Regions from separate parts of the Pseudomonas sp. SCT genome, predicted to be linked through region 1. Evidence: predicted binding sites of a transcription regulator. Region 1 holds the regulator's gene; the other holds the start of a gene.
The links. The regulator LexA, encoded in region 1, represses DNA repair genes until DNA is damaged. The targets are predictions, from matches to a motif close to CTGTNTNNNNANACAG.

Region 1 (11,031 bases):
CAGCCGCCCGACTGCTTCCCAGGCCAGCCTTCATGGATCACAGCGTCTCGCCGATCGGCTACGTCCGCTCCTGCTTCAAGGAGAAGTTCGCCATCCCACGCCAACCGAGCTTGGCGCCAGCCGCACGTGGTGTGCTGGAGTTGCTGCCGCCGTTCGACAGCGGTGAAGCAGTAGCCGGGCTCGAACAGGTCAGCCATGTGTGGCTGCTGTTTCTCTTCCATCAGGCGCTGGAAAGCAAACCCCGCCTCAAGGTTCGCCCGCCACGTCTGGGCGGCAATCGCATGGTCGGCGTGTTCGCCACCCGTGCCACGCACCGCCCCAACGGTATCGGTCAGTCGGTGGTCAGGCTGGATCGCGTCGAAGCGGATCGGCTGTTCATCTCCGGCATCGATCTGCTGGACGGCACGCCGGTGCTGGACATCAAACCCTACGTGCCCTACGCCGATGCGCTGCCTGACGCACGCAACGACATGGCCGCCGGCGCGCCAGAGTTGATCGAGGTGCAATGGTCGGAATCGGGGTTGCTGCAAGCCCGCCGCGAAGCACTGCGCCTGGGCGAGCCCTTGGTCGAACTCATCGAACAGTGCCTGGCGCAGGACCCGCGCCCGGCCTATCAGAAGCCCGAACCGGAGCGGCGTTACGGCGCGCAGTTCTGGGATGTGGACGTGCGCTGGCACTACCCGACTCCGGACATGATCCGCGTTCTCGAAGTAGCGCCAGCAGCGCCGCAACCGGCCTAGTGCCGGCGCGGCGCCCCGCTACTTGCCAGCAGGCGTCAGCAGCAGGCGCTGCGTGCCGTAGACCTTGTCGAGATTCTCCGTCTTGAACGGGAATCTCATGTACTGCGCCTTCATCCACGCATCGATACCGTCGGCATAGTGCGGGCTGGCCGGGTTGCCGGACTGACCGGAACTATTGAGGCCGATCATCGGCTCGTCGCGACCGAAGTCGACAATGATGCGCATCGCCGGGATCAGCCAGGTATCGAAGTTCGCCCCCATGCTGTAGGCCGAGGCATTCAGCGTGCTGTGATCGCCGCCTATGGCATAGGGGCCGCGGTCGAGGTAGCTACCGATGGCGTTGATCTTGCTCCGCTGGCTGGCCGGCATATGCGGCGCCAGTTGCGTTGCGCCAGACGTCCAACTGGCGGTGTGCAGCTTGCCCCACTGCCACGCACTGCGCTCGTTGCCCAGGCGGCTTTCCAGCAGGCTCACCGCACCAGCAAGACTGCGCGCTAGAATCGCCGGCTTGTCCTCGGTTTGCGCCGTACGCTGGTCGTTCCAGAACGGACTGTCTTCGCGGGCGAGCAGATGATCCGCCTGGGCCGAATAGGAGGTGTTGGCCGCCTGCACCAGCGCGCGCCAGGCCGGCGTGTCCTCTGGGCCCAGCTCGTCAAGGAAGATCTGCCGCGCGCTTTCCTGCAGGAATGCACCATACAGCGCGGCGTTGGCCGAATCCGCAGCGAGCTTGCCATCGAAGGCCAGCAACCGATCCAATGCTTCACGCGCCTTGCTCCGCTCACTGGCCGGCAGCGCATCGATCGCCTGGCGCAACGGTGCGGCCATACCCGGCGCCTCGAACATTGCCCTGAGCTTGGCAGCGAACGGCGTCACCTGGTCGTACTGCATCGCAATGGTGCTGCGCGTGTCGTGCTTGCCGCGTCCCGCCAGCTCTGCGAGCCGCTCGTAGCGCTCAGGGCCATACCAGGAGCTGGACAGCTGCATCCCGTAGCCACGCGGCACGCTGCGATGATTGGCGGTGCCGAGCCATCCCTGGAACGGATCCTGGTCATAGGGGTGCAGCATCGGATCGGCGTAGCCGTCCCATTCGTAGCGGCCATCCCAACCCGGCGACGGCACCAGCCCCAGACCCTCGCGGCGATTGGGGAACCGTCCGGTGACCTGCCAGCCGATTCCCTGCTGATCGGCGAAAACCAGATTGAGTGCGGCTGCGCGAATTTCGCGGGACGCCTCGAAAGCCTGATCCACCGATTGCGCGCGGGACAGATCGAAGAACGCATCCAGGGTGCGATCGGCCTCCAGCTGCGTGGTTTTCAGCGCCAGGCCGTAACCGCTGCGGACTTGCAGCGGCTGCAAGGGATGCTTGCGCTCGCCCAGCGCCGTGTTCAGTAGCGGCCCATTACGGGTTTCGTAGATGGTCTCGCGAATCGGCCGCTCGCCTTTGACGAAGTAGGTCTCGTGGCGTTCGCGGGCCGGCAGCCATTTACCGTCGGCCAGATACATCAGGCGCGAGCCTTCGCGGCGGACCTGCTCGAGATACAGGTCCTGGTTGTCGCCCATGACCATGGTCATGCCCCAACCGAGCTTGCCATTGAAACCGGCCACGACCGCAGGCACACCGGCGATGGTGACGCCGGCCGCCTGGAACTTCGGTGCGCGTATCTGCATGAAATTCCAATATGACGGCATCGACAGCGGCAAGTGTGTGTCGTTAGCCAGGATTGGCTTGCCACTTCGGGCGTTACTGCCGGCAATGGCCCAGTTGTTCGACGCCGCCATGCCCGTCGGAGTCAGCGCCGCCAAGTGTTGCGCTGCCTGCTCGATCGCCGCCAGCCCTGGCACTGATCCGCTCAGCGCGAGCCCCTTGAGCTTGTCGGCTTCGGCAAACGGCAGCGCCTCGTCCGGATAGATCGGCAGCAGCCAGGCGAGCTTGTCGCTACCCACTTTCTGCGCCAGTAGCAAGGCTGCCACCTCTTCCTGCAGGTTCTGCGACAAACCGAAGTTCAGCAGACAGAACACCAGCACAGAATCTTCTGGCTTCCAGTATTCCGGCTTGTAGCCGGACTCGGCGAGATCCATCGGCAGCTTGTCACGATGGCGGTACAGGTAGGCGTTCACGCCGCGGGCGTACACCTCGAAGAACTTCTTCATCCTCGGCGAGGATTCGCGATAGAGCAGCTCAGCGTTCTGCCGCAGATTCACCGCACGCATGAACCGATCGGTTTCCAGCACACCGGGGCCGACCATTTCCGCCAGTCGACCCTGCGCCATCAACCGCAGGCTGACCATCTGGCTCAGGCGGTCGGTCGCGTGCACGTAACCCATGGCGAACAGCGCATCGTGAAAGGACGAGGTTTCAATCAGCGGCATGCCCAGCGAATTGCGCCGGATGCTCGCACTGCCTGCCAACCCGGTCAGCGGTTGAATGCCCTGTGCCGGCGGCAGACTGGCGCTGTAGCGGTTATCGAGATAGGCCTGACAACCGCCGAGGCCGGCCAGACCGAGCGCGGCCCCCAGCGTCAGGCGAACCAGGGCGAACGGCAGACGCAGAGACATCGAAGACTCCTGTGCGGGCTTGCAAAGAGGAAAGAGTGCTAACAGCTTAGAGTGCGGGCAGCGAAGAAGATCGGGGCGATCAGGCCGCGTTGCGCGATTTTGGCAGAGCTTCGTCGAGCAGCCAACGCGCCGACCGCCGTGCTTCAGCCTTGTGTTGCAATTCCAAGGCGCTGAACTGTGCTTCGTGACGCCGCCGCTCGTGCTTGTCCAACGCCTTCCAAGCAGCGTGGGTAGGCACCTGTTCGGTCGCCTCGAAGAGCTGCTGGAAGACCTGGCAACGAGGATGCTGACCCAACGCCACGTCATAATTATCGAGCAGCACCTTGATGCGGATGGCCCCCTCGATGAGCGGCAACTGACCATCCAGCAGGCAGCTGGCAAGAATCCGCAGATCCTCCGCCAGCGCGGTCTGTTGCTTGACTCGCGCCTCGACCTGCAGCCGTTCGTTGCGCCAGACGCGACGCCAGAGATAGAGCGCATAGCCGCCCAGCGCCACGATCAGCAACGCGGCTACGACGAACAGACCGAGGGCCAAAGTCATGGGGTGCTCAGGCGCCGTGACATTTCTTGTACTTTTTCTGACTGCCGCAGGGACAGGGGTCGTTGCGACCGACATCCTTCAGCGGATTGCGCACGGGCTCGTGGCTGTGATTGCAATGCGGCCCGTGGACATGATGATGGTCATGGTCGTGATCGTGGTTGCAGTCGGGACCATGCACATGCGGCTCTTGACTCATCTGGGTACTACTCCGGAATAAAGTTGCCCGGGATTATCTCGCCATCCGTGGAAATGTGCACGCGCCGCCCTGCCATCAGGCCGGTCTTCAGCTCACCTTTCAGCCGATAGCTGATCGGACGGTCCGGCTTTTCCAGCAGCCGCACGATGTACTTCATGTGCCGCCACAGGTTGGTGTGAACGGGCACCTCGTAATACTCGAAACTGTTGGCAGGGACGGTCAGCCAGCCACTGGACTCGCCGCTCGCCAACTCAACATCGTTTAGATGAACGGTATAGATCAGCCCGCGCACCGGCAGGCTGTGATCGTTGGGGTTGTCGATGCGAAAGCGCAGCATGAACTGCTGTTCGAGTAGCCTAGCCTTGACGATATCGACTTTGGTGAGGTTGACCGTAGGGTCCTTGAAATCGCCCGAGAACCAGGTCGAGCATCCGGCCATGCCACCAAGCAAGCTCAGCATCACGACTATTTTAAGAATTCTTATTGTGTGTGCCTGGCAAAACATTCCGGTACTCCAAAGGACGCCCAAGTGTAGCAAGCAGCATGCTTGCCGCAATGGGGTGCCGCCGCAAAAATACCAGTCTCAGGCCGCAATATGACAAGCACGCTTCAAGAATGTGTACCGCCTCGATAACACAGCGAAGCGACTCATCACTCCGCTAGCACTCGGGCGAGCACCTGGCGCGCTTTGCCTATCCCGGCGGAAAGCGCCGCCTCGATTTCCGCCATGGTGATCACGCCGCTCGCCTTGCCGGCCGCCGGGTTGACCACCAGAGACAGACAGGCGTATGCCAGGTCCAGTTCGCGGGCCAAGGCCGCCTCGGGCATACCGGTCATACCGACGATGTCGCAGCCATCCCGCTCCATGCGCGCGATCTCGGCGGCCGTCTCCAGCCGCGGACCCTGCGTGCAGCCGTACACCCCATGGCTGCTGAAGGCGTAACCCTCCGCGGCCAGTGCGCCGATCAGACGTGCACGCAAGGCCTCGTCGTATGGATAGCTGAAGTCGATATGGGTCACATGGTCGATGTCGCCTTCAAAGAACGTGTGCTCACGACCATAGGTGTAATCGATGATCTGATGGGGCACGCAGAAATGCCCAGAGCCCATCGCCGAATGGATACCGCCGACCGCATTCACCGCAAGAATCGCTTCGGCGCCCGCTTGCTTCAAAGCCCACAGGTTGGCGCGATAGTTCACCTGATGCGGTGGAATCCGGTGCGGATGCCCATGCCTGGCAAGAAAGAGCACCTCGCGGTCGCCATATTCGCCCCGCAAGACCTCACCGGAAGGACGCCCGTAAGGCGTATCGATGAGCTGAGCACGGTGCAACTTGAAGCCGGTCAGCTGAGTCAGGCCGGTGCCGCCGATGATCGCGTAGACAGTCATGGGTATTCCTTGAAAGAAGAGAAGGTCAGCCGATCAGCTCGGCGGCCTTCAGCGCGCCAATGGCGTCCAGCCAGCGAGGGTTCTGCTTGTACTCCGCCGCACATCCTGTGCGCCTGCGCATGCGCGCAAGCACAGGCGACGACGTAACCTGCATGCGCTGCAACGCCGCCAAGGCCAGTTCTGCAGCAGCACGATCGTTACATACCAGCCCCATGTCACAGCCCGCCATCATGGCGGCCTGGATCCGGTCAGCCGCATCGCCGACCACATGCGCACCCGCCATCGAAAGGTCGTCGCTGAAGATCACGCCCTTGAAGCCGAACTCACCGCGCAGGATGTCCTGCAGCCAGTGGCGCGAAAAGCCTGCAGGCTGGTCGTCGACCTGAGGATAGATCACATGGGCCGGCATGATCGCATCGAGCGTTCCGCTCAGCGCCTGGAAGGGAATCAGATCACAGCCGCGCAATTCATCGAGGCTTCGCTCATCCACAGGAATGGCAACATGAGAGTCCGCTTCGGCCCAGCCATGGCCGGGGAAGTGCTTGCCGGTCGCCGCCATGCCAGCTGCATGCATGCCGCGAACGAAGGCATCGATCAGCACAACGGCAGCCTGCGGATCCCCCTCGAACGCACGAGTGCCAACCACTGCACTGCGCTGATGATCAAGATCCAGCACCGGCGCGAAGCTGAAGTCCAGACCAACCGCGAGCACCTCGGTTGCCATGACCCAACCGCAGGCCTCGGCCAGCCGTGGCGCATCGGCGCAGCGCGATAGCTCTCGCATCGCCGGCAGCTTGACGAATCCCTGGCGCAGCCGCTGAACACGGCCACCCTCCTGATCCACAGCCAACAGCAGATCCGGCCGCACGGCACGAATCGAGCGGCACAGCTCGTCGACCTGACGCGGGTGCTCGATGTTGCGGGCAAACAGAATGAGCCCGCCGACCTCCGGTTGACGCAACAGGTGCCGGTCCTCGGCCGTCAGCCAGGTACCGGCGATGTCCAGCATCAGTGAACCGTGCATATGCAGAAGAAATCCTTATTCGAGTTCAGCGGCGGCCCAGTTCGGACAGGGCGCCTCGTCGATGCGCACCGGACAATGAGGCGGCACCAATGGAAAAAGTCGGAGTAGATCGGCGTTGCGCATGCGAATGCAGCCATGAGAAAGCGGTACACCCATCGGCTCGGAATCAGGAGTGCCGTGAATGTAGATGTAGCGGCGAAACGTATCGACTCGCCCCATGCGATTGCGGCCAGGCTCGCTTCCGCTAAGCCATAAAATCCGGGTCAGGATCCAGTCACGCCCTGGGAACTCCTCGTGAAGCTCCGCCGACCATACCTCGCCAGTCCAGCGTCGTCCGCGTAAAACCGCCCCCGCCGGCAGGTCGTCGCCAATGCGTGCGCGCACCTGATGCAACCCTCGCGGCGTACAGCCAGAACCGTTCAGCTCGCCAGCACCGTTAAGCGCCGTGGAAACCGGGGAACGCAGACATAGCCGTCCGCCAGCGAAACCGTAAAGCTGCTGATCGGCGATAGAAATATGCAGAAAATCGAGAGATGTCATAGCGGCTAGCTTAGCCGATCGCCCGGCCGGCTTGCAGCTCAAGCCTTCGCCGGGATCGCCACTGCATTACGCCGCGCGATCGGCTGCGCTGCTTCAAGCGTGCTGTCGTCGATGCCACTGTCGGCACGCATGCCGGCCGCCAGGAACGGCACCATCATGCGCATCACCTGTTCGATCGAGGTCCTGACACCGAAATCATTCTCGGAAATTGCGCGCAAGGCCTTGATGCCCGACATGCTGAACGCCGCTGCACCGAGCATGAAGTGCACGCGCCAGAACAGCTCGATGGGCGGTATGGCCGGCGCCGCGTCGTGCACCTTGAGCATGTAACGACGAAATACCTTGCCATACATGTCCTCCAGATAACGCCGCAGGTGACCCTGACTCTGACTGAAGGACAAGCCCAACAAGCGCATGAAGATGGACAGATCGTCGCCACTGCGCGGCTTGACTGCCAAGGCCTGCTCGACAAGGATCTCCAGCAGCTCTTCCAGCGAATCCTTCTTGTCGGTCAGCGCCTCGCGGCGATCCAGCTCACGCTCGAGACTTGCGCAGAATGGTCCGAGGAACCGCGAGAAAACCGCCTGGATCAGCGCCTTCTTCGAGCCGAAGTGGTAGTTCACCGCTGCCAGATTGACCCCAGCCTTGCTGGTGATCAGACGAAGCGAGGTTTCGGCGAAGCCTTTTTCCGCGAACAGCTGTTCCGCTGCATCAAGAATGCGCTCAACTGTTTCCGACTGCGCCATGCCCCCTCCGAAAGACAAACAACTGTTTGAAACTTACGTTTCACCGACCGGCAAGTCAACCACGAAACGCCTTGCGGCACTAGCGTCATTGTCGCAGACGCCGCCCGTGGCTGGCGAAACTGAGCAGCAGCCATTCCAGAATCATTCGTTGCCAAGGCCGGATCACTGTATATAATCCCAGTCACTGTATAAAAGAACAGAGACCGACATGATCAAGCTGACGCCTCGCCAGACGGAAATCCTTGCGTTCATCAAGCGTTGCCTGGAAGACAACGGTTATCCGCCTACCCGTGCGGAGATCGCTCAGGAGCTCGGCTTCAAGTCGCCCAACGCTGCCGAAGAACATCTCAAGGCACTTGCCCGCAAAGGTGCTATCGAGATGACGCCCGGCGCGTCCCGCGGGATACGTATTCCGGACTTCGAACCCGCTGCGTCCGAAAATGGCCTGCCGATCATCGGCCGCGTCGCTGCCGGCGCGCCGATTCTGGCGCAGCAACATGTCGAGGAATCCTGCCAGATCAGCCCGGCTTTTTTCCATCCACGCGCCGATTATCTGCTCCGTGTCCACGGCATGAGCATGAAGGACGTCGGCATTTTCGATGGCGACCTGCTGGCCGTGCACACCACCCGCGAGGCGCGCAATGGACAGATCGTAGTCGCCCGCGTCGGTGACGAAGTCACGGTGAAGCGTTTCAAGCGTGACGGCAAGAAGGTTTGGCTGTTGGCTGAAAACCCCGAGTTCGCGCCCATCGAGGTCGACCTCGAACAGCAGGAACTGGTGATAGAAGGCTTGAGTGTCGGCGTCATCCGCCGCTAAGGAGAAGGTTTATGCAGTACCAGACCAGCACTTCCCGGCCCCAACTTTCGTTGTTCGACGGCGTCATTGCGCAGAGCCTGGCACCGTTTGGCAGCCTGAAAGTGCGCAACAAACCTGAGCAGGACAAGGAGTATCTGAGCGAGTTGAGCCTGAGCGGCAGCAGTGAACACTGCCACCTGTTGCTCGCCCCAATCCTGCGCGAACTCGGCGATGCCGCTGACAGCCGCTGGCTGACACTGATCGCCCCACCTGCTTTCCTCTCGCAGAACTGGCTGCGCAAATGCGGCCTGAATCGAGAACGCATCATCCTGCTGCAACCCCGCGACGCCGAAGGTGCGCTGGAGCTCGCCTGCAAAGCGCTGGCCTCAGGTTGTAGCCATACCGTGGTCAGCTGGTTTGGCCAGCTTGAGGGCGCAACGCGCGACAAACTCCGTGCCGCGGCAAGCCTTGGCGAAGCTCAGAGCCTGAATATTCGTCTGGGATATTGAGCAAGCGGGCACAGGGAAGTGCTGCTAGGTCACGGATGTAATCCGGAAATTACTGCGTTCACGCAACAGCGCGGTCAGTGCAGAACACGTGGCTCATCATCGTCACGCTCGAAATCCCCTTCCGACATGCGCCCGGCCATCTGAACGCCGACGTTGAACATCGCCTTGGCGATCTCGACGTGCTGGCCCTGCAAGAACAGCTTGGCGTCGTCGGAAAAATCCAGCGTGACCAACACCTCTTCGTCCTCGGCACGACGGAGCACGATGCGCCCGTCAGGTAGCTCGACGATTTCCAGAAAAGATGTAGGCATTGATCAGCTCCGCGTGAAAGGCGCGGCATTGTACCAGCCGACCGTCCTCAGGACAGCCTTTGCCTACGCCGGCAGGATCTGCAGCGTGGCTGCCAGAGGGTTACGCGCGATGGCTCAGCAAAGAAAACGATGCGCCCGTGGGAATCGCCACGTAGCATGCGCTGAAAAAACGCGGACACCCTACCGCGATAAGGATTGCGCATGCGCCCCCGCACCTTGCTGCTAACCGCTCTGGCCATGCTGGCGTTCGCCGGCAATTCGATCCTGTGCCGTATCGCCTTGCGCGATACCACTATCGACCCGGCCAGCTTCACAGGGCTGCGTATCCTCGCCGGTGCGCTCACGCTGTGGCTGCTGTTGCGCCTAAGTCGGGATCGACGCTCAACCGGCGGTGACTGGCTAAGCGCGCTGGCGCTGTTCGTCTACGCCGCCAGCTTTTCCTACGCTTATATCAACCTGGATGCCGGAGCCGGCGCCCTGCTGCTGTTCGGCGCAGTGCAGTTGAGCATGCTTGCCTGGGGCGTGCTGCGCGGCGAACGCTTCAGCGCCGGACAGATTGCCGGTTTGCTGCTGGCGATGAGTGGACTGCTGATCCTGCTGCTGCCGGGAAGCCGTGCACCGGCATTGGATGGCGCACTGCTCATGCTGCTGTCCGGTGTCGCCTGGGGCATCTATTCGTTGCGCGGTCGGGGCGCGAGCAATCCTCTGGCAGCAACCGCAGGCAATTTCATCAAGGCCGTGCCATTCGCCGCAGTGCTTTCTCTCGTGATGCTTGGCCAGCAGCAATGGGACGCACCCGGGGTCGTCTATGCGTTGCTTTCCGGGGCGCTGGCCTCAGGAATCGGCTACGCCATCTGGTACGCAGCCCTTCCCGGCTTGGCTGCCATACAGGCGGCGAGCGTGCAGCTCAGCGTTCCGCTACTCACCGCCATTGCAGGGGCCCTACTGCTGGGTGAAGCGCTGACGGCAACGCTGATCATCTCAGGCGCGGCGATTCTCGGCGGCATCGCCATGGTTCTGAGCATCAGGCACCGCAGCTGATACTGCGGCACCCGCTGTCACCACTCGGTGAGCGACTCACGAAAACGTAACGCCAGGCCTTTGAGGTTCTGTCGCCAGGCTTCCAGCTCGACGCGCGACAGTGGCGGCACTTCATCCTCGACACTGACTGCCTCGATCAGCGGCTGCCGCGGATCGGTCTTGGCCTTGGCAGGAGCGCGTGGCGGCTGGAAGAGCTGCTTGTAGGCAGTAAGCAACTGTCCGAGCCAGGTGCTTGGCTGCTCCGACAATTCCAGCAATTCGGCAAGTTCCGGGCTCGGCGCAGCCTCGAGCACGCTGCGCGTCAGAAATGCCTCGACTACCGGCGCATCCGCACCAGGCGACCGATAGTAACCGGCGATCTCATGGCACAGACCAAGCAAGGCGCCGTAAAGGTGGAACAGGCAAGCCTCGCGCTCAGCCTGAATCAAGCCTTGAGAATTCATCGAGGCCGATTCTTCGGCCTTGCGCCAGCTTTCCAGTGACAAACCGGCGAAGAAGATCTTCTGGTTGGTGCGCGTGTAGAGCTCGTGAGCCATGGCATGCTCTCCGAAAGAAGATGAACAGAGAATGGACCTTCACAGGTTGCCGCACCAGATCGGCTGACGAAGCGTCAGCCGATCTGAGAAATGCGCTCGGTCCGGC
Region 2 (11,031 bases), on a different contig from region 1:
CTCGCACTCTTCCTCGTAGGTCGAATACATGTAAGCCGTGTCGGTGGCGAACTCGGCGGCGCAGGTATCGACGCGCTTATAGACCGGCAGCACCTTGAGCTTGTGGCGGTGGCTGCGCAGGTTCTTCTCGGTGACGCCCAGCAGCTTGGCCAGACGCGCATCGGAGAAACCCTTGCGCTTGAGCTTGTACATCAGATCACGGTCGATACTGGACAGACCCAGTGTCTTGACGTGTTCCTCGTCCCTGACCAGATCCTCGATCTGCACCAGGAACCACTCGTCAATCCGGGTCAGCTCGAACACTTCGGCGACCGTTTTACCGGCACGGAACGCATCGGCAACGAACCAGATGCGATCGGCGCCCGGCACGGTCAGCTCGCGCTTGAGAGTGCTCTCAGCTTCGGCATCAGCCAGATTCAGCTTCGGATCGAAACCGGTAGCACCAACTTCCAGACCACGCAGGGCTTTCTGCATGGACTCCTGGAAGGTGCGGCCGATGGCCATTACTTCACCGACCGACTTCATCTGGGTGGTCAGGCGGGCATCAGCCTTGGGGAATTTCTCGAAGGCGAAACGCGGGATCTTGGTAACGACATAGTCGATGGCCGGCTCGAACGATGCCGGGGTGCGACCACCAGTGATGTCGTTGGACAGTTCGTCGAGGGTATAACCCACAGCCAGCTTCGCCGCGATCTTGGCGATCGGGAAGCCCGTGGCCTTGGAAGCCAGTGCCGAAGAACGCGACACCCGCGGATTCATCTCGATCACCACCATGCGCCCGGTGTTCGGGCAGATGCCGAACTGCACGTTGGAGCCGCCGGTTTCCACGCCGATCTCGCGCAGCACCGCCAAGGAGGCGTTACGCAGGATCTGGTATTCCTTGTCGGTCAGGGTCTGCGCCGGGGCGACAGTGATGGAGTCGCCGGTGTGCACGCCCATCGGATCGAAGTTTTCGATGGAGCAGACGATGATGCAGTTGTCCTTCTTGTCGCGGACCACTTCCATCTCGTATTCCTTCCAGCCGATCAGCGACTCGTCGATCAGCAGCTCACTGGTCGGTGACAGATCGAGGCCGCGGGCACAGATCTCTTCGAACTCTTCACGGTTGTAGGCGATGCCGCCGCCGGTGCCGCCCATGGTGAACGACGGACGGATGATGCAGGGGAAGCCGACCTTGTCGAGGACGCCATAGGCTTCTTCCATGTTGTGCGCGATGCCGGATACCGGACAGGCCAGGCCGATGTCCTTCATCGCCTTGTCGAAGCGCGAACGATCTTCGGCTTTGTCGATGGTGTCGGCATTGGCGCCGATCATTTCGACGCCGAACTTCGCCAGCACGCCATGCTTTTCCAGGTCCAGTGCGCAGTTCAGCGCGGTCTGGCCACCCATGGTCGGCAGCAGCGCGTCAGGGCGCTCCTTTTCGATGATCTTGGCCACAGTGGCCCACTTGATCGGCTCGATGTAGGTGGCATCCGCCATCGACGGGTCGGTCATGATGGTGGCCGGGTTGGAGTTCACCAGGATGACGCGGAAGCCTTCCTCCTTCAGCGCCTTGCAAGCCTGAGCACCGGAGTAATCGAACTCGCAGGCCTGGCCAATGACGATGGGGCCGGCGCCGAGGATGAGGATGCTTTTGATATCTGTACGTTTTGGCATTTTCGTTACTCGAATCCTTAGGTCAGTCGGCGAGTCATCTTTAGAGTTACTGCGCGCCGCCTGGGCTGCGTTGCGCGGTCTCACTTCCTCGCCGTACTACCTGTACTGTCTCGTCGTTGCGTTCCGGGCGCCTTGCCCAGACCGCGCTCGCTACACTCTCAAGACGACTCGTTTACTGTCGCTTGGCCATGGTTTCGATGAAACGGTCGAACAGCGGCGCGACGTCGTGCGGGCCAGGACTCGCTTCCGGGTGGCCCTGGAAGCTGAAGGCAGCCTTGTCGGTACGCTCGATACCCTGCAGAGTGCCGTCGAACAGCGACTTGTGCGTCGCGCGCACATTGGCCGGCAGGCTCGCCTCGTCCACGGCAAAGCCATGGTTCTGGCTGGTAATCATCACCACGCCGGTCTTCAGATCCTGAACCGGATGGTTCGCGCCATGGTGGCCGTTGGGCATCTTCACGGTCTTGGCACCGGAGGCCAGCGCCAGCAGCTGGTGACCGAGGCAGATACCGAATACCGGAATGTCGGTCTCGAGCACTTCCTGAATCGCTTTGATGGCGTAGTCGCACGGCTCGGGGTCACCCGGCCCATTGGCCAGGAAGATGCCGTCCGGATTGAGCGCCAGGGCTTCGCTGGCAGGCGTCTGTGCGGGCAGCACGGTGACGCGGCACCCGCGGGCGACCAGCATGCGCAGGATGTTGTACTTCACACCGTAGTCGAAGGCGACGACGTGGTAGGGCAGCTCGCTGGCGGGAATCTCGGCATGGCCGTCATCCTTCAGGCACCAAACGCTGGAGCGCCACTCGTAACGCTCCTTGACGCTGACTTCCTTGGCCAGATCCATGCCCTTGAGGCCGGGGAAACTGCGCGCCAGCTCCAGCGCTTTCTCTTCGGTCGCATCGCTACCAGCCAAGATGCAGCCGTTCTGCGCACCCTTCTCACGCAGGATACGGGTCAGGCGGCGAGTATCGATGCCAGCGATGGCAACGGTGCCATTGGCCTTGAGGTAGTCGGGCAGGGGTTGCTTGTCGCGCCAGTTGCTGGAAATCAGCGGCAGGTCGCGAATAACCAGACCCGCAGCCCAGACTTTCCAGGACTCGGCATCTTCCGGCGTCGTGCCGGTATTGCCAACATGAGGGTAGGTGAGCGTAACGATCTGCTTGGCGTAGGAAGGATCGGTGAGGATTTCCTGATAGCCGGTCATGGCGGTGTTGAACACCACCTCACCAATGGTTTGCCCATCGGCGCCGATGGATTCGCCGCGAAAGATGCTGCCATCGGCAAGAGCCAGAATGGCTGGCGTAAGGGCTGGCTTAGTCAAGAGACCTCCCGTAGATCAAGGCTGGAGCAGACGCAGATTGTAAAAAAGCGGGATGACGTGTGAAGGTCATCCCGCTTTTTGTTTGATTCATTTCTGCGCAACTTTTAGTGGACACACTAAAGCGAGTAGCTTACAGAAAACCCTGTTTAGGGTCCAGCCAAAATGCCCGACAAGCGCACCCGGAACGAGCACCGCGCTGCCAAGCGGCGCAAAAACTCATTTCAGACCAAGCACATCCTGCATGTCATAAAGCCCAGCGGGCCTCTCATCCAACCAGAGCGCGGCACGCACTGCCCCCTTGGCGAAGGTCATGCGACTGGAGGCCTTGTGAGTGATTTCGACGCGCTCGCCGTCTGCGGCGAACAGCACGGTGTGATCACCAACCACATCCCCTGCACGCACCGTGGCGAAGCCGATGGTTTCACGCTGACGCGCCCCCGTCTGCCCCTCGCGGCCGTACACCGCAACCTTCTGCAGGTCACGCCCCAGCGCCTCGGCGATGACTTCGCCCATGCGCAGGGCGGTCCCCGAAGGCGCGTCCACCTTGTGCCGGTGATGTGCCTCGATGATCTCGATATCCACATCGTCACTCAGCACCCGCGCCGCCGTATCCAGCAGCTTGAGGCACAGATTGACGCCAACACTGAAGTTGGCCGCAAAGACGATCGGGATTTCTCTGGCCGCCGCGGCTAGGCGCTCCTTTTCTTCCGGCGAGAAGCCGGTGGTGCCAATCACCATGGCCTTGCCGGCGCGCCGACAGACCTCCAGATTCTTCAGGGTCACCGAGGGGTGGGTGAAATCGATCAGCACGTCGAACTCATCGACGGCTCGAGCAAGCTCACCTGTCAGCGGCACCCCAAGACGACCGATGGCTGCCAGCTCACCGGCATCTGCACCGACAAGCGTACTGTCCGGTCGATCGATGGCTGCCGTCAGGCCGGCCGCGCCGCCGGTCTGCTGGACCGCCTCGATCAGGGTCTTGCCCATGCGCCCGGCGGCGCCGGTCACTGCAATACGTCGCATCAAATCAGCTCCAGGCTGTGGGCCTCAGACAGCAGACGAAGGCATGCAGCCTGTCGCCCGCCACCCGCAGCCCTTGTCATACATCGCCGAAAAAGCGCTTCACACCCTCGAACCAGCCGCTGGCCTTGGGTGAATGAGAAGTGTCGCCCTGCAGGGTGCCACGGAACTCCTCAAGCATCTCGCGCTGGCGCTTGCTCAGGTTGACTGGCGTTTCGACCACCACGCGGCACATCAGGTCGCCCGCGGCACCGCCGCGAACGGGCGCGACACCCTTGCCGCGCAGGCGGAACTGTTTGCCGGTCTGCGTGCCTTCGGGGATCTTCAACTTGACGCGACCATCCAGGGTCGGCACTTCCAGCTCACCACCCAGTGCCGCATCGGCAAAGCTGATCGGCACTTCGCAGTACAGATGTTTGCCATCGCGCTGGAAGATCGCATGCTCGCGCACATTGACCACGACATACAGATCGCCGGCCGGACCACCCTGAGTGCCCGCCTCCCCCTCACCGGACAGGCGAATGCGGTCGCCGGTATCAACGCCTGGCGGAACCTTGACCGAGAGTGTCTTCTGTTCTTCGACGCGCCCCTGCCCATGGCAGCTGCCGCACGGGTCGGAAATCATCTTGCCACTGCCATGGCAGCGTGGGCAGGTCTGCTGCACCGAGAAGAAGCCCTGCTGCATGCGCACCTGACCGATGCCGCCACAGGTGGTACAGGTCACCGGACTGGTGCCCTTCTTCGCACCGGAGCCATCGCAGGTCTTGCACTCAACCAGCGTCGGCACACGGATGGTCACCGTGGTGCCGCGCACCGCCTCTTCCAGGTCGAGCTCCAGCGTGTAGCGCAGATCGCTGCCGCGCTGCGCGCCGCCACGTCCGCCGCCACGACCGCCACTGAAGAAATCACTGAATACGTCGCCGAAAATGTCGGAGAAGTTCGCTCCGCCATAGCCGGCGCCCGCTGCGCCAGCACCCATCTGCGGATCGACGCCGGCATGCCCGTACTGATCGTAGGCAGCACGCTTGCTCGGATCGGAAAGTACTTCGTAGGCCTCGTTGGCCTCCTTGAAAGCTTCCTCGGCAGCCTTGTCGCCCGGATTGCGGTCCGGGTGATGCTTCATCGCGAGGCGCCGGTAAGCCTTTTTCAGCTCCGCCTCGCTGACGCCGCGCTCGACGCCCAGCACCTCATAAAAATCGCGTTTGGCCATAACTATCCTGAACCCTCAATTTCATGCCTTCCAGACACGCCGACGCGGGAGCAAGCCCCCGCGCAGCGGTCGGGCCCGCCCGAAGGAAGTCGGGACGGGCTGGAGCGGAAGCAAGCCAGGGCTTACTTGTTGTCCTTGACCTCTTCGAACTCGGCGTCGACCACGTCGTCACCCGGCTTGCCCTGCTCGTCGGCCGGCTGACCTTCGCCCGCCTGAGCCTGCTCGGCGTACATCTTCTGCGCGACCGGAGTGGAAGCCTGGGAGACGGCAGCGATCTTCGCTTCGATCTCGGCCTTGTCGTCGCCCTTAATGGCCAGCTCCAGCTCGCCCAGCGCCTTCTCGATGGCAGCCTTGTCGTCATCGCTGGCCTTGTCACCAGCCTCGACGAGCATCTTGCGAGTGGCATGCACCAGCTGGTCGCCCTGGTTACGCGCAGTCGCCAACTCCTCGAACTTGCGGTCTTCCTCGGCATTCGCCTCGGCGTCGCGCACCATCTGCTCGATTTCTTCCTCGGACAGACCCGAGTTGGCCTTGATCACGATGGACTGCTGCTTGCCAGTAGCCTTGTCCTTGGCGGACACGTGCAGGATGCCGTTGGCGTCGATGTCGAAGGTGACCTCGATCTGCGGCATGCCTCGCGGCGCTGGCGGGATCTCGGCCAGGTCGAAGCGGCCCAGCGACTTGTTACCGGTTGCCTGCTTGCGCTCACCCTGCAGCACGTGAATGGTCACCGCGCTCTGGTTGTCGTCGGCAGTGGAGAACACCTGCGACTTCTTGGTCGGGATGGTGGTGTTCTTCTCGATCAGCGGAGTCATCACGCCACCGAGGGTCTCGATACCCAGCGTCAGCGGCGATACGTCGAGCAGCAGCACGTCCTTGACGTCACCAGCCAGAACCGCGCCCTGAATGGCAGCGCCCATGGCTACGGCTTCGTCCGGGTTGACGTCCTTGCGTGCTTCCTTGCCAAAGAACTCGGCGACCTTCTGCTGCACCAGCGGCATACGAGTCTGACCACCGACCAGGATCACGTCGTCGATCTTCGAAACGTCGACGCCGGCATCCTTCAGCGCGATGCGGCAAGGCTCGATGGTGCGCTGCACCAGATCCTCGACCAGCGCCTCCAGCTTGGCACGGGAGATCTTCACGTTCAGGTGCTTCGGCCCGGTGGCGTCGGCGGTGATGTACGGCAGGTTGACGTCGGTCTGCTGGCTGGAGGACAGCTCGATCTTGGCCTTCTCGGCCGCTTCCTTCAGGCGCTGCATCGCCAGCGGGTCACCCTTGAGGTTCATGCCGCTTTCTTTCTTGAATTCGTCGACGAGGTAGTCGATCAAGCGGATGTCGAAGTCCTCACCGCCGAGGAAAGTGTCGCCGTTGGTGGCCAGTACTTCGAACTGGTGCTCGCCATCGACTTCGGCGATCTCGATCACCGAAACATCGAAGGTACCGCCGCCCAGGTCATAAACGATTACGGTGTGGTCGCCCTTGGCCTTGTCCATGCCGTAAGCCAGCGCAGCCGCGGTCGGTTCGTTGATGATGCGCTTGACGTCCAGACCGGCGATGCGTCCGGCATCCTTGGTGGCCTGACGCTGGCTGTCGTTGAAGTAGGCCGGAACGGTGATCACCGCCTCGGTCACCGGCTCACCGAGGTAATCCTCGGCAGTCTTCTTCATCTTTTTCAGAATTTCAGCGGAGATCTGCGGCGGCGCCATTTTCTGGCCATTCACCTCGACCCAGGCGTCGCTGTTGTCGGCCTTGACGATCTTGTAAGGGACCATCTGAATGTCTTTCTGCACGACGTCTTCGTCAAAGCGACGACCGATCAGACGCTTCACCGCATACAGGGTGTTGTGCGGGTTGGTCACTGCCTGGCGCTTGGCCGACTGGCCAACCAGGATTTCGCCGTCGTTCGCATACGCGATGATCGACGGAGTGGTACGGCCGCCTTCGGCGTTCTCAATAACCTTGGCCTTGCCGTTTTCCAGAATCGAGACGCAGGAGTTGGTGGTTCCCAGGTCGATACCAATGATCTTGCCCATTTAATTCGCTCTCCAAATTTCGATTGGTCCGCGCCTGTTTTACCGGCTGCGGGTAACACAAAAACGCTTGGCTACCAGATGGGGGTCGGCAACCGGATTTCAAGCCTTCTCATCAATCGAAGGCGGCGCATCGGCGGGCGCCTTGCTGACGACGACCATCGCCGGACGCAGCAGGCGACCGTTGAGCAGGTAACCTTTTTGGAACACCTTGAGCACACTGCCCGGCTCGACATGGGTGCTCTCTTCCATGGCCATGGCCTGGTGATGCTCAGGGTTGAACGGCTCGCCATGCGGATCGAGCTGCTCGAGCTGGTGACGCGCAAGGGTGTCCAGCAGTAGCTTGAGGGTGAGCTCGACGCCTTCACGCATCGACTTGACCGCATCATCATCGGGGCTGGACAACTCAAGTCCACGCTCAAGGCTGTCGGCAACCGCCAACAGGTCACCAGCGAACTTCTCCAGCGCAAACTTGTGGGCCTTCTCGACATCCTGTTCGGCGCGCCGACGGATGTTCTGCAGCTCCGCCGCCACGCGCAGGGACTGGTCCTGCGCCGCTGCCAGCTGCTCTTCCAGCGATTGCACGCGTGCAGCCAGGTCCTCGGCTACGTCCGCTTCCGAATGCTCGGGCGTTTCCGGGTTCTGGTTATCCAGGTTCTGCTCGTCGGCCATGAGTCCTCCTCTCTATACGATCAGCGGGCAGCAAACCCGCGCTTGTGCCGCTATATGGGGGCGCGAAAACCGGCTTCAAGGGGCGCGGAGCAAAGTGCAGCGCGCGAAATGACGAGCGACCGCACATTCATCCACTCGCGCTTGTAGCTGCAAGGAAAACCACTGTATAAATAGCCAGCCACGCAAATATCGGGAGCCTTGCCATGCTGGTTCATCTGTCGGTACACAACTACGCCATCGTCGAGCATCTCGACCTCGAGCTGAAACGCGGCATGAGCGTCATCAGCGGTGAAACCGGCGCAGGCAAATCGATCATGCTCGATGCCCTCGGCCTGACGCTGGGCGACCGTGCCGACAGCAGCGTGGTGCGCATCGGCGCCGACAAAGCCGACATCCTTGCCAGCTTCGATCTGGAGGACATTCCCGATGCCCGCACCTGGCTCGCCGAGCGCGACATGGACAACGACGGCCCCTGCATCCTGCGGCGAGTGATCACGGCCGAAGGGCGCTCGCGCGGCTACATCAATGGCACGCCCTGCCCCCAGGGTGATCTCAAGGCGCTGGGCGAGCTCCTGATCGACATTCACAGCCAGCACGAGCATCAGTCGCTGCTGAAGACGGACACCCACCGACGCCTGCTCGATGAGTTCAGCGGCAGCCAGGAACTGGCGCGCCAGGTACAACTGGCTGCGCAACGCTGGCGACAGACCCGCCAGACGCTGGAACGACTGAGTAACAGCGGCGACGAACAACGCGCCCGTCATCAGCTGCTCAGCTACCAGCTCGAAGAACTGGAAAATCTCGCGCTTGGCGAAAACGAGCTGGAGCAACTGGAGCAGGAACACAGGAACCTCGCCAACGCCGAGCAACTGCTCGGCGCCTGCCGTCAGGTCATGGAGCTGTGCAGCGAAAGCGATGCCGGTAACGTGCTGTCGGCGCTGACCAGCAGCCTGCAACGTCTGACGGCTTTCCAGAACCAGCCGCAAGCCCTCAGCGAAGCGGTCAACTTACTGGCGAGCGCGCAGATTCAGGTCGAAGAAGCCATCGGCGAACTCAACCGTTTCGTCGATCATTTCGACGCCGATCCCGAGCGGCAGCAGACGCTGGAGGAGCGCCTGGACACCATCTACACCCTTGCCCGCAAGCACCGCGTCCAACCCTCCGAGCTACCTTCGCTGCATCAGCAACTGCTGGAAGAACTCGAAGGGCTCAACGCCGACGACGAAGCAGTCGAACGACTCGGCGAAGAGCTGGCGGCCTACGCCCGGCACTATGAAGAAAAAGCCAGCGAGCTCAGCCGCATGCGCCAGGCCGCGGCGGATCAGCTGGCAAGCGCGGTGGAAGTTGAGATCCAGCGCCTCGGCATGCCCGGTGGCAGATTCAGCGTGCAGCTCAAGCCCGCAGTCGAAGGCGAACTGATGCCCTACGGGTTCGAACAGGTGGAGTTTCTGGTCAGCGCAAACCCAGGCCAGCCACTGCGACCGCTAGCCAAGGTCGCCTCGGGCGGTGAGTTATCACGCATCAGCCTGGCGATCCAGGTCATCACCGCTCAGACGTCTCACGTACCGACGCTGGTATTCGACGAAGTCGACGTTGGCATCGGCGGCCCCACCGCGGAGATCGTTGGGCAACTGCTGCGCCGCCTCGGCGAACGCGGACAGGTACTGACCGTAACCCACCTACCGCAGGTCGCCGCCCAAGGGCATCACCACCTGTTCGTGCACAAGGCTCGCGGGGCAGATGAAACCCGCACGGCCGTCGCCGAACTGGATCAGAACGGCCGTGTCGAGGAGATCGCCCGAATGCTCGGCGGCGTCGACCTTACCGAACAATCGCTGGCGCATGCACGGCAGATGGTCACCTCCGCCCAGGCTTGAGCCCGGCTGACAGGCACAAAAAAGGCGGCCGCGGCCGCCTTTTTCATGCACGGGAGATCAGTCCCTCTTGCGCACGTAGAGCACAAGGTTGTGATCAACCAGTTCGTAGCCGTGGCGCTTGACGATCTCTTTCTGCAATTTTTCGATCTCGGGATCGAAGAACTCGATGACATCACCACTGTCGACGCAGACCATGTGGTCATGGTGCCCGCTGTCGGCAAGCTCGAAGACGGCATGACCACCATCGAAGTTGTGCCGAACTACCAGGCCGGCCGCCTCGAACTGGGTCAGCACGCGATAGACCGTCGCCAGACCGACATCCTCACCCGCTTCCATCAACGCCTTGTAGACGTCTTCGGCACTCATGTGACGGCGATCGGTAGTGTCCAGCATCTGCAGGATCTTCACCCGCGGCAGAGTTACCTTGAGCCCAGCTTTACGTAGTTCGCTATTTTCGACCATGGTTGGCTTTCTCGCTGCTGCTGTTTCGCAGCCTCCTTCAATACGGGTATGATCCGGGTTCTTTGCCCAGCCAAGATAGTGGAAGTCACCCACCGATGCAAAACACCAAGCTCATGCTGACCAGCCTCACCCTCGTGGGTCTGTTCGCACTCGCCGGTTGTTCATTTCCCGGGGTTTACAAGGTCGACATTCAACAGGGCAATGTCGTCACGCAGGACATGATAGACCAGTTGCGCCCCGGAATGACCCGCCAGCAGGTGCGGTTTATCATGGGCAACCCGCTGATCACCGACACCTTCCACGCCAACCGCTGGGACTACCTGTACAGCATCCAGCCCGGCGGCAGCCAGCGCCAGCAGGAACGCGTCAGCCTGGTATTCAACGCGAATGATCAACTGGCCGGTCTGGCCGGTGACTTCATGCCCGGCGTGAGCCGTGACGAGCAGATCCTTGGCCGCCAGCCGCAGGGCACCAGCACGACTCCAGCCGCTGTACCACGCCAGCCCGAAGAGCGCCCCGCGCCGGGATCGCTACTGGAGCAGATTCAGCGTGAAGTGGACCAGGCCGAACCGGTCCCGGTGCCGATTCCGGAACCTCTGGAAACCGAATAAACAAACGCCCGGCTAGCCCGGGCGTTTTTGTATCTACCTGTTACGCATCATCGGCCTTGTTCTTCGCAGCCTTCGCCGCCCGTTGCTTGCGCACCTCTTTCGGGTCCGCAATCAGAGGCCGGTAGATCTCGACTCGCTCACCCTCCTCCAGCACTCTTTCCTCAGGCCT

Region 2: a site for LexA is predicted at 8,075-8,090, ahead of recN (DNA repair protein RecN). Genes of this name have one in related genera too.

The regions. Positions count from the first base shown of each region.
Region 1 covers NZ_BDJA01000003.1:508,094-519,124, forward strand. Annotated here, with positions in the region: gene tsaA (tRNA (N6-threonylcarbamoyladenosine(37)-N6)-methyltransferase TrmO) at 33-740, shown strand; gene BHD08_RS10865 (penicillin acylase family protein) at 759-3,296, opposite strand; gene BHD08_RS10870 (DUF2489 domain-containing protein) at 3,376-3,837, opposite strand; gene BHD08_RS10875 (SEC-C metal-binding domain-containing protein) at 3,845-4,033, opposite strand; gene BHD08_RS10880 (LEA type 2 family protein) at 4,041-4,538, opposite strand; gene BHD08_RS10885 (S-methyl-5'-thioinosine phosphorylase) at 4,685-5,422, opposite strand; gene nagZ (beta-N-acetylhexosaminidase) at 5,448-6,446, opposite strand; gene BHD08_RS10895 (L,D-transpeptidase) at 6,462-6,986, opposite strand; gene BHD08_RS10900 (TetR/AcrR family transcriptional regulator) at 7,025-7,732, opposite strand; gene lexA (transcriptional repressor LexA) at 7,941-8,549, shown strand; gene sulA (SOS-induced cell division inhibitor SulA) at 8,561-9,037, shown strand; gene BHD08_RS10915 (hypothetical protein) at 9,112-9,348, opposite strand; gene BHD08_RS10920 (DMT family transporter) at 9,550-10,389, shown strand; gene BHD08_RS10925 (DUF6586 family protein) at 10,407-10,925, opposite strand.
Region 2 covers NZ_BDJA01000011.1:21,638-32,668, reverse strand. Annotated here, with positions in the region: gene carB (carbamoyl-phosphate synthase large subunit) at 1-1,656, opposite strand, end outside; gene carA (glutamine-hydrolyzing carbamoyl-phosphate synthase small subunit) at 1,829-2,977, opposite strand; gene dapB (4-hydroxy-tetrahydrodipicolinate reductase) at 3,194-4,000, opposite strand; gene dnaJ (molecular chaperone DnaJ) at 4,077-5,207, opposite strand; gene dnaK (molecular chaperone DnaK) at 5,330-7,243, opposite strand; gene grpE (nucleotide exchange factor GrpE) at 7,343-7,912, opposite strand; gene recN (DNA repair protein RecN) at 8,116-9,789, shown strand; gene fur (ferric iron uptake transcriptional regulator) at 9,847-10,251, opposite strand; gene BHD08_RS21255 (outer membrane protein assembly factor BamE) at 10,347-10,862, shown strand; gene BHD08_RS21250 (RnfH family protein) at 10,903-11,031, opposite strand, start outside.